Regions from separate parts of the Mammaliicoccus fleurettii genome, predicted to be linked through region 3. Evidence: riboswitches for the same ligand, from Rfam matches in the RefSeq annotation. Region 3 holds a riboswitch; each other region holds the start of a gene.
What was found. Region 3 has a riboswitch for S-adenosylmethionine ahead of B2G86_RS06200 (hypothetical protein). Riboswitches for the same ligand answer to the same signal wherever they lie in the genome.
Positions count from the first base shown of each region.

Region 1 (5,088 bases), on a different contig from region 3:
TAGGAAAAATGACTAGAATCACTGGTGGATTATTTGGTTCTAAATTCACTTATGGCTTTGTAGGTAAAGAAGCAGCACCTGGACAAATTCATGTTAAAGAAATTAAGAAACAATTAGATTTATATCAACATTAATATATGAGCTTAAATTCTATTATATTAGAATTTAAGCTCATTTTTATGATATAATTGATAATAATTATCAATGGGAATTGGGAGTGTAAATAATGGAATTAAAGAAAGCGATTATAGAAAGAAGAAGCGTAAAAAAATATGACTATGAGATGTATATTGATGAAGAGAAATTATTTTCTTTAGTTGATTTAGCAACTTATGCTCCAAATCATGGAATGCGAGAACCGTGGAGATTAGTATATATAAATAAAAAACAAATACCTGAATTTGCTGAAAAAGTAGCACAATCTGCATTTGTAAATGATCCTGCTAAACAAGAAAAATATATAAACAAAGTGACTAAAGTCGGTGGCATGTTTGTTATACTTTCGAAAAGAGATTCAAGACAAAAAGAAAATCTTGAAAATCAAATGGCGATAGGTGCATTTATTCAAAATTTAATGTTACTCATACACGATGAAGGAATGGGTTCATGTTGGAAAACACCTGAATTTATATTCAAACCAACATTCCGTAAAATCGTTGGAGTAAATGATGATGAAGATGTTAATGGATTTTTATATGTTACAGAAAAAGACCCAAGTGTAAATGTAATGACAAGAAAAAATAATTCACTTATTACAGAATGGTAATAATATAATGTATTAGGCTAAGTTGTAGATTAATTAGATAGTTAATCGAAGACATTCTCAAAATCATCACCATACAGTAAGAGGCTGAGACAATTAATTGTCTCAGCCTCTTGCTTATTTAAATCAACTATTTATTATTTTAAGTTTTCAGCTAAAAATGCTTTTACATCTTCAGGTGTTTTGGCATTTGCTGAATGTAAGTGAGCAAGTTTTTCGTTATTTTTAAATACTAATAAACTTGGAATTCCCATTACATCATTTTCTGTAGCCGCTTCTGGAACTTGATCGCGATTAATTTGATACCAGTTGAAATTATGATATTCGTCGATGATAGGATCAATCCATTGGTTCATTCTTGTGCAATCTGGGCACCAGTCTGCAAAGAATTTTACAACTACTGGTTCTTCGCTTTGTGTGATCTCTTCGAATTCTGCATATTGACTAATTGTTCTCATTTTTATTATGCTCCTTAGAAATTTTTCTTATAATTAAAGTATATCGCATTTTCAATATTTTAAAAATTATTTAACTCATTACTATATGTTCGTTAGTAATATTGTTATAATAGATTTAAATAGACATATGGAGGTAAAGACATGATAAAATTTTATCAATATCCTAATTGTACAACTTGCAAAAAGGCAGCAAAGTTTCTAGAAGAGAATGGTGCTAGTTTCGAACCGATTGATATTACACAGTTAACACCAACAGCTAAAGAATTAAAGGATATCATTGATGGTACAGATATTACTGTGAATCAATTATTTAATACTCGAGGCGCTAAATATCGCGAGTTGGGTTTAAAGGATAAAATGAATGATTTGTCTGACAACGAAAAATTCGATTTATTAGCTTCAGATGGTATGTTAATCAAAAGACCTTTAGCAGTTTTAGGCAATAAGGTTACTTTAGGTTTTAAAGAAGACGAATATCGCCAAACTTGGTTGTAAAAATAGTTGCTTGAATAATCGCTTTATGTCATGATTATAGGTGAAATACATATAGGAGGGGATTACTTTGACAGTACCTAGTGAGTTAAAATATTCTAAAGAACATGAATGGGTAAAAATTGATGGTGATGTTGTAACAATTGGTATTACTGATTTTGCTCAATCAGAATTAGGGGACATTGTGTTTGTTGAGTTACCTGAAGAAGGTGACGAATTAACTAGTGGAGATTCATTTGGTAGTGTAGAATCTGTTAAGACAGTTTCTGAGCTATATGCACCACTATCTGGAAAAGTCGTTGAAGTAAACGAAGAACTAGAAGATAGCCCTGAGTTTGTTAATGAATCATCATATGATAAAGCATGGATGGTTAAAGTTGAGTTATCTGATAAAGCTCAATTAGATGGATTACTAGATGCAGACGCTTATAGTGAAATGATAGGTGAATAATATAATATTAAACTCCACGATGCAAATGGTATCATGGAGTTTTTTTAAATCTTGAATACGAAGTTGAACTATAATATTAATTCATTTGTAGAAGGTGATGGCCATGGCGATGATTAAAAAAGTAATAATCGTAGAAGGTATTTCTGATAAAAAACGAGTGAAAGAAGTATTAAATGATCATGTTCATATTATTTGTACACATGGAACAATGGGTGTAGAAAAAATGGACGAACTTTTAGAAGAAATTTATGGTTCACAAGTATATGTTTTAGTCGATCAAGATAAAGAAGGTAAACGTATTCGAAAATGGTTTAAGAAGTATGTGAGTGAAAGTCGTCATATTTATATTGATTCGACATTTTCTGAAGTAGCTCGCTGTCCAAGACAATATTTAGCGAATGTGTTAAACTATCATGGATTTACAGTAAACAATGATTTTGTATTGAAAGGGAAGTATCGTTACCATGAAACACACAGAAATATTGAACGATATATACAAGCATTTTGATAAGGATTTACATTTATTATTTGGCTATACACCTACATGTGGAACGTGCAAAATATCTGAACGTATGCTGGATATAGCGAACGAAGTAACACAATTACCAATCAATAAATGTGATTTAAATTTTTATCCAGAGTTCTGTAGAGAATTTGAAATCTTATCAGTACCTGTATTATTCATTATGAAACAAGATAAGGTCATAGAAAGAATATACGCTTTTCAGTCTGTTCCTTATATTGTTGAGAATATTCAAAAAGTTATTGACGATAAAAACTTATCATGATAGTATGAATTTAATTAAATACGTAGTAACTCTTATCAAGAGTGGTGGAGGGATGTGCCCTTTGAAGCCCGGCAACCGTCATATATATATGAAATGGTGCCAATTCACAAAAAGTGTAAACTTTTGAAGATGAGAGAAAGACATATTTCTAACGCCTTTCTCTTGATAATTAGAGTAAGGCGTTTTTAATTTAAAGATTAGGAGGCAGCAGATTTGATTGAGTTAAATAAAGTTGTTAAAACTTTCAAAACAAAAAAAGGTGACATTACAGCTGTTGACCATGTCGACTTAAAAATAGATAAAGGAAGTATATATGGTGTAATTGGATTTTCTGGAGCTGGAAAAAGTACATTAATACGAATGTTTAACGGTCTGGAAACGCCAACTGAAGGTGAAGTTATAGTTGATAGTGCAAATATTGGCAAACTTTCTAAACAAGACCTTAGATTAAAAAGACAAAAGGTAAGTATGATATTCCAACATTTCAATTTACTATGGTCTCGTACGGTTAAAGATAACATTGCATTTCCTTTAGAAATTGCAGGGGTATCTAAAAGTGAGATAAACGAAAAAACAAAAGCACTTATCAAAAGAGTGGGTCTTGAAGGTCGTGAGAATGCTTATCCATCACAATTATCCGGTGGGCAAAAGCAAAGAGTTGGTATAGCTCGAGCTTTAGCAAATGATCCGCGCGTATTATTATGTGACGAAGCAACAAGTGCATTAGATCCTCAAACTACTGATGAAATATTAGATTTATTAGTAGACATAAACAAAGAGCTCAATTTAACAATTATACTTATTACACATGAAATGCATGTCATTAGAAAAATATGTGATCATGTTGCAGTCATGGAAAATGGTAAATTTGTCGAAGAGGGAGAAGTTATCAATGTATTTAATGACCCTCAAACATATGTTACACAGCGTTTCGTAAAAGATGACTTAAAAGCTGATGATCTTCAAAGAACATTAGAAGATTTCAGAAAAGAACAACCAAACGGAGAAATTTGGAAACTGAATTTCGTTGGTGGAACGAGTTCAGAACCTGTGTTAGCAAAAATTATTAAAACATATAATATCGATATTAATGTCATTGAAGGTGATGTTAAGTTGACTCAAAATGGCACATTTGGCCATATGATCGTTCATTTACCTCAAGGTGATTATTCTAAAGATCAAATTAAAAAAGAACTTAATGATCTTGGTGTGAAAGTAGAGGTGAATGTAAGTGAATAAATCATTTGGAGATATTATAACTGAAATGATTACAATGCCTAATGTTAAATGGGATGCCGTATGGGAAGCATTATATGAAACACTATACATGACGGTAATATCAACAGTATTTACATTAGTATTTGGTTTAATATTAGGAACATTACTATTTTTAACATCAAGAGGGACATCAAAGAGCTCTCGAATATTTTATTCAATCGTATCATTCGTCGTTAACTTATTCAGAGCTATTCCATTCATCATCTTAATTCTACTATTAATACCTTTTACAGATATTTTATTAGGAACAATCAGTGGTCCAAAAGGTGCACTACCAGCATTAATCATAGGTGCATCACCTTTCTATGCTAGATTAGTAGAAATAGGTATGAAAGAAATCGATAAAGGCGTTATTGAGGCAGCTGTATCAATGGGTGCTACAACATGGACAGTAGTAAGAAAAGTGTTAATTAAAGAATCATTACCTGCCTTAGTTTCAGGTATTACAGTGACAGCAATTGCATTAGTGGGATCAACAGCAATTGCAGGTGTAATTGGAGCAGGTGGGTTAGGTAACTTAGCTTACTTAACTGGATTTACACGAAATCAAAATGATGTCATTTTAATTTCAACAATCTTTATATTAATTATTGTATTTGTAATCCAATTTATTGGAGATATTATTGTTAAAAAAATTGATAAACGTTAAAGGAGTGTTTCACATGAAAAAAGTTTTTGGTTTATTATTCATTTCACTATTAGCAGTAGTGCTAGTTGCATGTGGTGGAGGAAGCGGCGATGACAACGGTAAAAAAGAAACAATTAAAATAGGTGCATCACCAGCACCACACGCTGAAATATTAGAAGAAGCAAAGCCACTTCTTAAAAAAGAAGGTTATGATTTAGAAATTAAAACAA
Region 1 covers NZ_MWJM01000009.1:59,031-64,118, reverse strand. The annotation lists gene aroD (type I 3-dehydroquinate dehydratase) at 1-134, shown strand, start outside; gene B2G86_RS08730 (nitroreductase family protein) at 227-766, shown strand; gene B2G86_RS08725 (thioredoxin family protein) at 901-1,221, opposite strand; gene B2G86_RS08720 (arsenate reductase family protein) at 1,363-1,716, shown strand; gene gcvH (glycine cleavage system protein GcvH) at 1,784-2,164, shown strand; gene B2G86_RS08710 (toprim domain-containing protein) at 2,268-2,672, shown strand; gene B2G86_RS08705 (thioredoxin family protein) at 2,629-2,952, shown strand; SAM riboswitch class I at 2,982-3,088, shown strand; gene B2G86_RS08700 (methionine ABC transporter ATP-binding protein) at 3,166-4,191, shown strand; gene B2G86_RS08695 (methionine ABC transporter permease) at 4,184-4,879, shown strand; gene B2G86_RS08690 (MetQ/NlpA family ABC transporter substrate-binding protein) at 4,893-5,088, shown strand, end outside.
Region 1: it holds a riboswitch for S-adenosylmethionine, as region 3 does, so the genes downstream of both, B2G86_RS08700 (methionine ABC transporter ATP-binding protein) here and B2G86_RS06200 (hypothetical protein) in region 3, are expected to answer to the same signal.

Region 2 (5,088 bases), on a different contig from region 3:
TTATCTAAGAAAATTGTCGCTATGATCGGTTTTTCATTTTCATATAATTCATATACATGTGAAGACTCTGTTATATCAAACAGATAAATAGCTTTTTCATCTTCAGTATATGTAACTTTATATTTATAAGAACCTTCTTCAATCTCTACTTCATGTGTGTTTTCTAATCTTTTTAAAATATTTGGAAAAACTTCATTAATTGGTTCGTCTAAAACATCTCGTTCTATACGTTTATTTATAAAATTATTAATCCATTCGATATGATCTTTTTTATCTAATAGTATTACACCTATTGGTAAGTCACTGACAGCACTCGTTTTACTTTTAGTAATTCTTCCGGCTAAACTCCCAATATATAAATCTAATTTTAAGAAGCTCTTTCTAATAAAAAATATGCTCACTGCAATTAGAATTACTGTAACAACCGTCGAAATAATCGCCCAATATATAGAATTAAAAAAACTGAATACAAGTATCACTAAAGCTAATATCATCATAATTATGTACGGAAATATTAGGGCTTTCTTAACTGATTGACGGTTCATAAACTCACCTCAATTTACTTTTTTATGCGTTGTTTTAAATTAAACCAAATATCCATCAATCCAAATAAGTACGCAAATGGTTTAAACACAAATGCCAATACAAATATCAAAACTCCCACAACAACAGGTAGTTTTTTCACTTTTACAAATAAATGGAACAACGATAATGCTTGAATAAATATAACCCATTCTAACACAAATTGTAAGTTAGTGACTATGCCATACATCACAACATTTTCTTTCGTTACAAACAAACTTATCAGCACGGTTATCACAAATACAAAAGCTACACTTCTATTAATTTGCCACATAAATAATGGTCTAAATACTGGTGTCGCTACTTTGAATTTTCTTAGTATAGGGAATGTCACAAGTAAATTAACAAATACTAATAAAAATACCCATAATACTATATACCCAGGAATACTTGCTTGTAATATTTCTAATGAAGTTTGTAATGTTTCTTCAATTTCAGTCGTTAAATTTCCACCCATTTCAAAGTAAGAAATTAAAACATCATGATACTGACTGAAAAACTTGCTTGTTAAAGGTAGGTTTCCCGTAATTTGTAAAATTAATACACTACCTATTGTTAAAATACTCATAAACGTTGTCACTAAGTATAGAATACGTTCTTTTGATGTACGTTCAACGAGCAATTGACCTATGAAAACACTCATAAATATCATAAGCGTCATGACTGTTAATAAAAATACATTATTAAATAATACGGTCGCACATAAGGTCACGACGACTGTCACAAAAAATGACGGTTTAGATCGATACCAGAGTATTGTTCCGGGTATCGTAATGAACGGTAATATAATAATCGCTAAATATGGTACAAGACTCATGACAATCACACTAAGCACAAGTACTAATGTTGCAATAATTGTCGCTTTTATATCGACTTTAAAAGACAAATTTTTCACTTCCCAATCTAATTTAAACATCTTTCTCTATTTTACAGATTTTTAACGCTTAAAACAACGTACGTGACTTTTCAGATGATATTAACGCGCTTTAAATTTATGTAATTTTAAGAAGTGATATACGTAAGGTGCCCAATCTCCAAAGTTTAATAGAAATCCATCATGGCCAACATTGTCTGGTACGAAGAAATGTCTATGATATTTAAAGAATCTACCTAAAGCTCTAACTTGATCATCTGGATACAATAAATCATCAGCGAACCCTAAAGTTAATACTTTCGTTTCGAGTTGTTGTAACCTTTCTTCGACATCATCACGACCTTTAAATATGTCATGACTATCTAATACATCTAACAATGTTAAATAACAATCTTTATTGAAGACATCTTTAAATTTATTACCTTGATATTTTTGGTAACTCACTACATCATCCGCTGAAAATCTCGATTCATAATCTTTACTTGAACGGTAAGTTAAGAAGCCTATCTGTCTTGCGATACTTAAGCCATCTTGTCCATTCATATTTATAACTTGTCTAGCAATCTCATTAAACGCTCTACTATATGATGAAGTCTTCTCTGTAGCTGCTAATATAACTGCTTTTTTAACTTCAATAGATCCGTCATAAAGCATTTCTAAAGTTTGCATTCCACCTAGAGAACCACCAATTAATACATCTATTTTTTCGTAGCCAAAATGTTTTAACGCTAAAATATTTGCTTTAGAAATATCTCTCATAGACAATCTCTCAGGAAAGTCGGGCGTATTCAATTTAGAGCTTGAACCATAAGGGCTACCAATCACATTGAATGTTATAAACTGATAATCATTGATTGAAAGATAACCACCATCAATAATTTCTCTCCACCAACCTGGATTTTCATCATCTCCATAAGTAAGATGATTCCCTGTTAAAGCATGACAAACAACAACTAAAGGCTGTCCTTTGTGACCTACATATTCATATTGAAGCTTTAAATTATCTATCACTTCACCAGATTCTGTTTCGAAATGTCCTAGTTCAACTAAACCTGTGTCTCGAGAAATAAGCATATTAGAACCTCCTTGTTATTAAATAGAAAGACTTCTTACTCGTTAAAGAAGTAAGAAGTCCTCATCATCCTTATTATGCGAGTAAACTCGTTGGTAGTAGCACCGTATCTTAAACGACCGGTTGCTGAAGTGTCATCGGGCCAAATCCCTTAACTTCTCTGAATAAGCTTTGCTATATAATTTATATTAAGAATACTAGAAAAGTGCATTTCTTTCAATAAGTTAACGAATGAAATTAAAAGACTAATCGAACAATCGCCATGATGAACATTCCTGCTATAACTGATATCGTTAAACTTCTAGAAATTAAAGCTATCATCAATGTTGGAATGGCAACGAAAATACTTTCGTAGTTGAATGTGAACCCAGAATGACCTTCTTGATTTAACATACCTTCAACAATCAATGCTGTAAATAAACATACAGGCACATATTGCAGCCATTTAATCACACTTTTAGGAAATTCAACCTTTGATAAAAATGCAAAGGGCGATACCCTTATAACCCACGTTAAAATAAAACAACCCAAAATAATAAGCATTAAATACATTGAAATACTCATTTATCAAACACCACCCCTGCGACTGAAGCAATGATCGTCGCTAAAATAATAGATAAATAAGTCGGCATAAAACATGTAAGAATTATCATACAAATGGTTGTTAAGACAATTAAAAATATATAAAAGAAAACTTTGGTTTTATGTATTGTTTCAAACTGTGCGACGAGTAAAAATATAAACATCGCTGTTAAAGCGTAATCTAAACCAAAAGCTTCAGGCTTCGGAATCAAGTTTCCTACTAAACCACCTATTATTGAAGTCAATATCCACAATAAATAAGCAGAAATATTTAAACCGTGCATCCACGTAGCATTTAAAGCTTTTTCTTTAGCATATTTTGTTATTGCAACACCAAATGATTCGTCGGTCACGAGTGTTCCTATACCGATATTAGACCAAAATCCATTACCTTTAAACGCTGGGACTAACGCTAAACTTTGAAGAAACATTCTAGAATTAACAAAGAATACAGTTAATAAAATAGCTGATATAGGAGATTGAATTGCAACTAACGCACAAATAATAAATTGAGCCGCACCTGCATATACAAAGATAGATAACAAAGCAATTTCTAAAATAGATAAGCCTGATGAAACACCTACAATTCCAAATGCTAATGCAACACTAAAATATCCAAGCATCGTAGGTATACAATCTTTAACACCTTGAAGAAATAAAGTTTTATTCGTCATACTAGAACTGGTCAATTGCCTACCTCCAAACTACATAACGCCAATCAGGTTAGTCTAACGTTTGTCTAACCTCAGTCTGACTTATCTCTTTTTTTATTTTTAAATATGTCTTATTTTTATCATACATACCACACTTTAGCAATAAGACCTGATTGTATATTAAATCAATTTTCATAACCTTTCTTGCCTAAAAAAAGGCACCTGAGGAAAAAATATGAGTGAGAAACTACAGAACCGTACCCTACCCTAGGCAAGCATGCACGTACAAAATCGTAAGATTTTATAAAAATAGATATTATTAATGATTTTGTATAGTGCGGACGCCTGAGGGAATAGTATGTGTGAGAGACTACAGGCTCGAGCCATACCCCTAGGCAAGCATGCACATACAAAATCGTAAGATTTTATAAAAACAGATTATTAGTAACGATTTTGTATAGTGCGGACGCCTGAGGGAATAGTATGTGTGAGAGACTACAGGCTCGAGCCATACCCTAGGCAAGCATGCACTTTACAAAATCGTAAGTTTGTATAAAAAATAAGCATATCACTGTAACCTATATAAAATCAGTTACGTGATATGCTTATTTATTTTGAGTTAGGATTCATGTCCTAAACTCTCTAATCATTAAATAATCTATTTTAAATTATTCGCTTAAACCGAATTCTGCACTTGCTTCGAATTTAACTTCTCTACCGATCATTACGCCACCAGTTTCTAGTGCTTGGTTAAATGATACGCCATATTTTTCACGATCAATTTTACCGTTAACTACGAAACCTGTAACTGTTTCACCGTTTAATGGGTTTTTACTAACGCCATTGAAGTCAACATCGAATGTTTCTTCATGAGTTGTACCAGCCATTGTTAAATCACCAGTGATTGAATCTTCACTAATAGATTTTGTTTCAAACGTAATGTTTGGATTATCATCTGCACTGAAGAAATCTGCTGATTTTAAGTGTGCGTCACGGTCAGGATTTTTAGTGTTAATTGAGTTTGATTTAATTGTTACTGTTGCTTTTAATGATGAAAGATCATTTATATCTCCTGATACTGCTACATCATAATCTTCAAAAGTACCTTTTACGCGAGATACCATTAAATGTTTTACTGTAAATTCTAAACTACTGTGTGCTTTGTCAAAATTGAAATTAGTCATGTGTCAAAACTCCCTTTATTTATATTGTATACTTAGTATATCAGGTATAAAAAGTATATTCAAGCATTAAATCTAAAAAAAGGTAACCAATATATGATTACCCTTTTTCAAAGTTTTAATTCAATTATAATTCAATTATTT
Region 2 covers NZ_MWJM01000005.1:113,665-118,752, reverse strand. The annotation lists partial or broken gene B2G86_RS05885 (DHH family phosphoesterase) at 1-545, opposite strand, end outside; gene B2G86_RS05880 (DUF2232 domain-containing protein) at 560-1,477, opposite strand; gene metX (homoserine O-acetyltransferase MetX) at 1,559-2,530, opposite strand; SAM riboswitch class I at 2,598-2,699, opposite strand; gene B2G86_RS05870 (AzlD domain-containing protein) at 2,766-3,092, opposite strand; gene B2G86_RS05865 (AzlC family ABC transporter permease) at 3,089-3,784, opposite strand; gene B2G86_RS05860 (YceI family protein) at 4,432-4,947, opposite strand; gene serS (serine--tRNA ligase) at 5,072-5,088, opposite strand, start outside.
Region 2: it holds a riboswitch for S-adenosylmethionine, as region 3 does, so the genes downstream of both, metX (homoserine O-acetyltransferase MetX) here and B2G86_RS06200 (hypothetical protein) in region 3, are expected to answer to the same signal.

Region 3 (5,088 bases):
GACCAGTAATTAAAACGTCAATTCCATCTACTTCATTGAGTAAATCATAGCCTTCATTCTCTCCAGTTATTAATTCTGTTGGTTCACCAGTTTGAAGGTCTTTCTCAAATCCGCCGTGGTAACATACGACGACAATATCTGATTGCTCACGAACATCTTCAATTAACTTAGCAGCAGTTTCTTTAGCAGAGTAAAAAGACAAATCTTTGATTGTTTCTGGCTGCTCCCAATTAGGTATGTATTGAGTTGTTAATCCAATGATGCCCATTTTTGTATCGTTTTTATCAATATAAATGACGTCGTGACCTGTAAAAGGCTTGTTATGTTTAAAAATATTTGCTGATAGTACAGGGAAATTAAAAGATTTAAGCGTTTCATACAAATAAGGCAAGCCGTAATTAAATTCATGATTACCAATTACTGCAAAATCGAAACCAATTTCATTATATATATCACTTAAATATTTACTAGAATGTAATTGTGAATGTAAATATGAACAAAAAGGCGATCCTTGTAAAAAGTCTCCATTGTCCATCAAAATGACATGCTCATGTTGCGATTTTATATTTGATATCATGGATTTTATTTTTAATAGTCCTTTAGGTAAATCTTGATGACTTGTTTGATAATCAGTCGGGAAAATATAACCATGAATATCACTGACAGTTAATATAACGATTTCATTCATATTTTAAAGCCTCCAATTTTGGATATTACATCAATTATATCGATTAAATGTCATAGCATTGTGAAAATAATAATAAGAAAACGTAAAATACTGGCTGAAAAAATAATCAGTACTACCAAATATCAAATCATAAAAACAAAAGAATAGACAAATTTTAAATAAGTGCTATTATAGAGTTGTAATATCTATGATTAAGAGGTGTGTTATGAAAATTTCAAAAGGAACAGATTATGGTTTGCATGCATTAGCATATTTAATTGCTAAAAAAGAGCAACAACCTATTAATGTTAAACGTTTATCTGAAGTATTAAATATATCTATAACATATTTATCTAAAATTTTAACTCAATTAGTAAAAGCGGGTGTTATTAAATCAGCTTCTGGTGCTAAAGGTGGTTATTATTTAGTGAATAATTGGGAACAAATTTCTGTATATGACATTATAACAGCGATTGATGGACATCAAAGTACATTAGAAGATAGCTTTAATCATGGACCAGAATGTAAAATTCAAGCAATTTTATTATCTGCAGAAGATGAAATGACTAAAGCTTTAAAAAATAAAACTTTAAAAGATTTAATGTGAGTTAAATCTTTTTATTTGGACTAATCATAGATATTAGCACTCTATAATAGATGAGAAAAGGCGGCGTATAAAATGTTTGATTGTATCGTAATAGGTGGAGGACCAGCAGGATTGGCTAGTGCTTTAACTTTAGGTAGAGCTTTGAAGAAAACTTTAGTAATAGATAATAATAATGCAAGAAATAAAGTGACTCGAAAATCACATGCATTTTTAACACAAGATGGTGTAACACCAGAAGAACTGAGAGCTAAAGCAGAACATGATGTAGATCAATATAAAGATGTTTCTCGTGTAAATGACACTGTTGTTAAATTGATAAAAGAAAATGATCATTTCATTGTTGAAACAAAACAACAAAAGTATACTACGAAAAAAGTGATGATATGTACTGGATTGAGAGAAACTTTGCCGGACATTAAAGGTTTAAAAGAAAGCTATGGTAAATCTATATTTTACTGTCCTTGGTGTGATGGTTATGAATTAAAAAATAAATCTTTGCTCATTTCTGTACAACCAGAACAAGTAAAGCATATGGCATTACTTTTAAGTAACTGGTCAGAAGATATAGTTATAAGCAGTAAAGATTTTTCTGTATTAACAGCAGAGGATAAAGCTTTCATGGATAAGAAAAAAATAAAATTAATAGAAAGTGAAGTAACTGAATTTAAACATAGTGATGGAAACATTAATGAAGTTGTCTTTGAAAATGGAGAAAGGATACCTAGAAGTGGTGCGTTAATTGGTGTTAAATGGGATACGGATTTTGAATTTTTAAATGGTTTAAATATTGAAAGAGAAGAAAATGGAAAAATTAAAATTGAACAATTTGGAGAAACATCAGTTCCAGGATTGTTTGTAGCAGGAGAAAGTAAAGATACAATGGCATCTCAGTTAATCGATGCAGCAGCAAATGGTAATCAAATTGCTAAATTTGTAGCAATGCAGATTATTATGGAATCTAATTAATAAAAGGATATGAAATTATTTACTTAAAAAACGCCTTATCAGCTTAATATAGCCGATAAGGCGTTTTTTTGATTATTTTCTAGTGATACTAATATTAATTTCTAAGTCATCAAATGATAATTTACGATTGTTTGATTCGCTAGAATATTGTTCTTCTGTTTCAATTCTTACAAGTTCTGAAATTAATTCGTTCTTTTTAGCCGTTTTTGCAATTGATCCTGAAAAGCTCTTTGGTGGGTTTGCCTTCAACTCTGCTAATTCTGCTAAAATATCTTCTCTTGTTCTCATTTATATTGCCTCCTAAAGTTTTAGTTACAATAAAACAGCTCATCTTAAGATTAAGAAGAGCTGTTTAGAGAATCTTCTTATCTTTCAAGTTAAACTTGTTGGATTTAGCACAGTACTTACGCCTGTTGCTGAGGTTTCGCAGGGCCAATTCCCTCCACCTACTCTTAATAAGACTACGAGCTATTTTATTGTTTCTTTATCATAACGAATAATATAAATTTTGTCTAATTTTAAAATTATATGTTTGGAAAATTTAGGAAGGTCTATATATAAAGTAAAGAAATATTAAGGAGGAATTAAGTATGAAGTTTAAAATGATTTCACTATTATTAGCGTCAGGCATCGTTTTAGCAGCATGTGGAAATGATAAAAGCGATGATCAAAAAGATGATCAAAAAGAAGAGAAAACTGAACAAACAACTGAACAAACAACTGAACAAACAACAAAGGATGAAAGCAAAGATGATGAAGATACAAATAAAACAACTCAAAATACTATAAAATGGGATGATGTTAAAGTCTCCCCTGAAGATGCTGTTAAGACAGCCCAGAAAGAATCTGAAGGTGAGTTGAAAGATTTATCTTTTGAAAAAGAAACAGGCGATTGGAACTACAAAGTAGAATTAGTAGATGGTCAAAATGAAAACAAAGTATTAGTTAATGCTGATGATAAATCTGTTGCTAATGTTGAGAAAGAAACAGATGACGATGATAATGAACAAACATTTAAATTATCCGACGTAGCAAAATTTGATGATGTATTAAAAGTTGCTCAAGATGAAGCAAAAGGTGACTTAAAAGAAAGGTCATTAAGTGAAGATGATGGCCAACTTGTATATTCTATTGATCTTAAAGAAGGTAATAATGATTCAACAGAATTTAAAATAGATGCTAAATCAAAAGAAATTCTTGAGCAAGAACAAGATTAAATCAAAAAGCATATCATTAAAAACCAACAAAGTTATAAAACTTTGTTGGTTTTTTATATTTAATTAATGATTATCATTCTCAATTATAAATGACGATTATTTTTAATAGAGTTTCCACATTTAAAATCACTTTAGGTAAGGGGTTAAATTTGTATTTTTAATGAATTATATAAAATTTTTATTGACTATTTCACTTTATAGGAATAAATTAAAGATGATAATGATAATCAATTAGATGGGAAGTGTAGAATTATGAAGAAGTTAGCTACAACATTTTTAGCGACTGCCTTAATTTTAACGGCATGTAGTAATGATGAAGAGAAAAAGACATCTGAGAACAAAAAAGAGACGAAAGAAACAGCCAAAGTTGATTTTTCTAAAGAAACTAAAGCTTATAAAGACTTTACCACTGAGCAATTAGATCATTTTTTAGCGGATACTGAGAAATTTGTTGAAGCAGTAAAAGCTGATGATATGGAAAAAGCTAAAGAAATATATCCTAAAGCACGTATGTATTATGAAAGATCAGAACCAGTGGCCGAGAGCTTTGGAGAATTAGATCCAAAGATTGATGCACGTTTAGCGGATATGAAAGAAGAAAATAAAGAAGACGAGTGGTCAGGTTATCATAAAATTGAAAAAGCATTATGGGAAGACAATACAACGAAAGATATGGGACCTGTTGCTGATCAATTGTTAAAAGATACTAAAGAATTAAGAGCTAAAGTTGATACTGTTGATGTGACGCCTAAATTGATGTTACAAGGCTCAATTGATTTATTGCATGAAGTTTCAAGTTCTAAAATAACAGGTGAAGAAGAAATTTATTCTCATACAGATTTATATGATTTTAAAGCAAATATTGAAGGCGCAGAAAAAATATTCGAAATCTTTAAAGATAAAGTTACGAGCAAAGATAAGAAACTTGCCGATACCACTCAAGAAAGATTTGAAAATGTAAATAAATTATTAGCTCAATATGAAACTGACAATGGTGGATATGAAGATTATACAAAACTTTCTAAAGAAGAAACGAAAAAACTTTCAGAAGCTGTTGATAAATTAGGTGAATCATTAAGTCAAATGGCAGTAATTACGGAGTGATAAAGGATGTCTAATGAGGAGAACTATATAGCTAGAAGAGACTTTCTTAAGCTTGCCGGAGTTGGAGGAGCAGGATTATTAATAGGTTCTACTGGAGTTGGAGGAAGCATACTGGCTTCTCAATACTTCGCAAAAGATAAAAAGAATGTTAAAAATAAAATTAATTTTTATGGTAAATATCAATCTGGTATCACTACTGATGCACAGAAACATATTTATTTTGTAGTTTTAACTATTAACAAAATGTCCGTTTCTGATGTTAAAAAAATGTTTAAACTGTGGACGAATTATAGCGTGCATTTGATGAATGGTGAATTTGTAAAAGAACTTGGAGATAATAAAATGTTGCCGAGTCCTGATACTGGAGAAACAATTGGTTTGGATGCTAATAGACTCTCTCTTACTTTTGGAATTAGTCCTTCATTTTTTGAAAAAGTGGGATTAAATAAACATAAACCAGAGTTATTAAAAGACTTACCTCATTTTCCTAAAGACCAATTAGACGATGCTTATACAGGTGGGGACAT
Region 3 covers NZ_MWJM01000006.1:6,302-11,389, forward strand. The annotation lists gene B2G86_RS06185 (bifunctional metallophosphatase/5'-nucleotidase) at 1-688, opposite strand, end outside; gene B2G86_RS06190 (RrF2 family transcriptional regulator) at 894-1,274, shown strand; gene B2G86_RS06195 (NAD(P)/FAD-dependent oxidoreductase) at 1,347-2,240, shown strand; gene B2G86_RS06200 (hypothetical protein) at 2,313-2,528, opposite strand; SAM riboswitch class I at 2,603-2,702, opposite strand; gene B2G86_RS06205 (PepSY domain-containing protein) at 2,831-3,457, shown strand; gene efeO (iron uptake system protein EfeO) at 3,710-4,561, shown strand; gene efeB (iron uptake transporter deferrochelatase/peroxidase subunit) at 4,568-5,088, shown strand, end outside.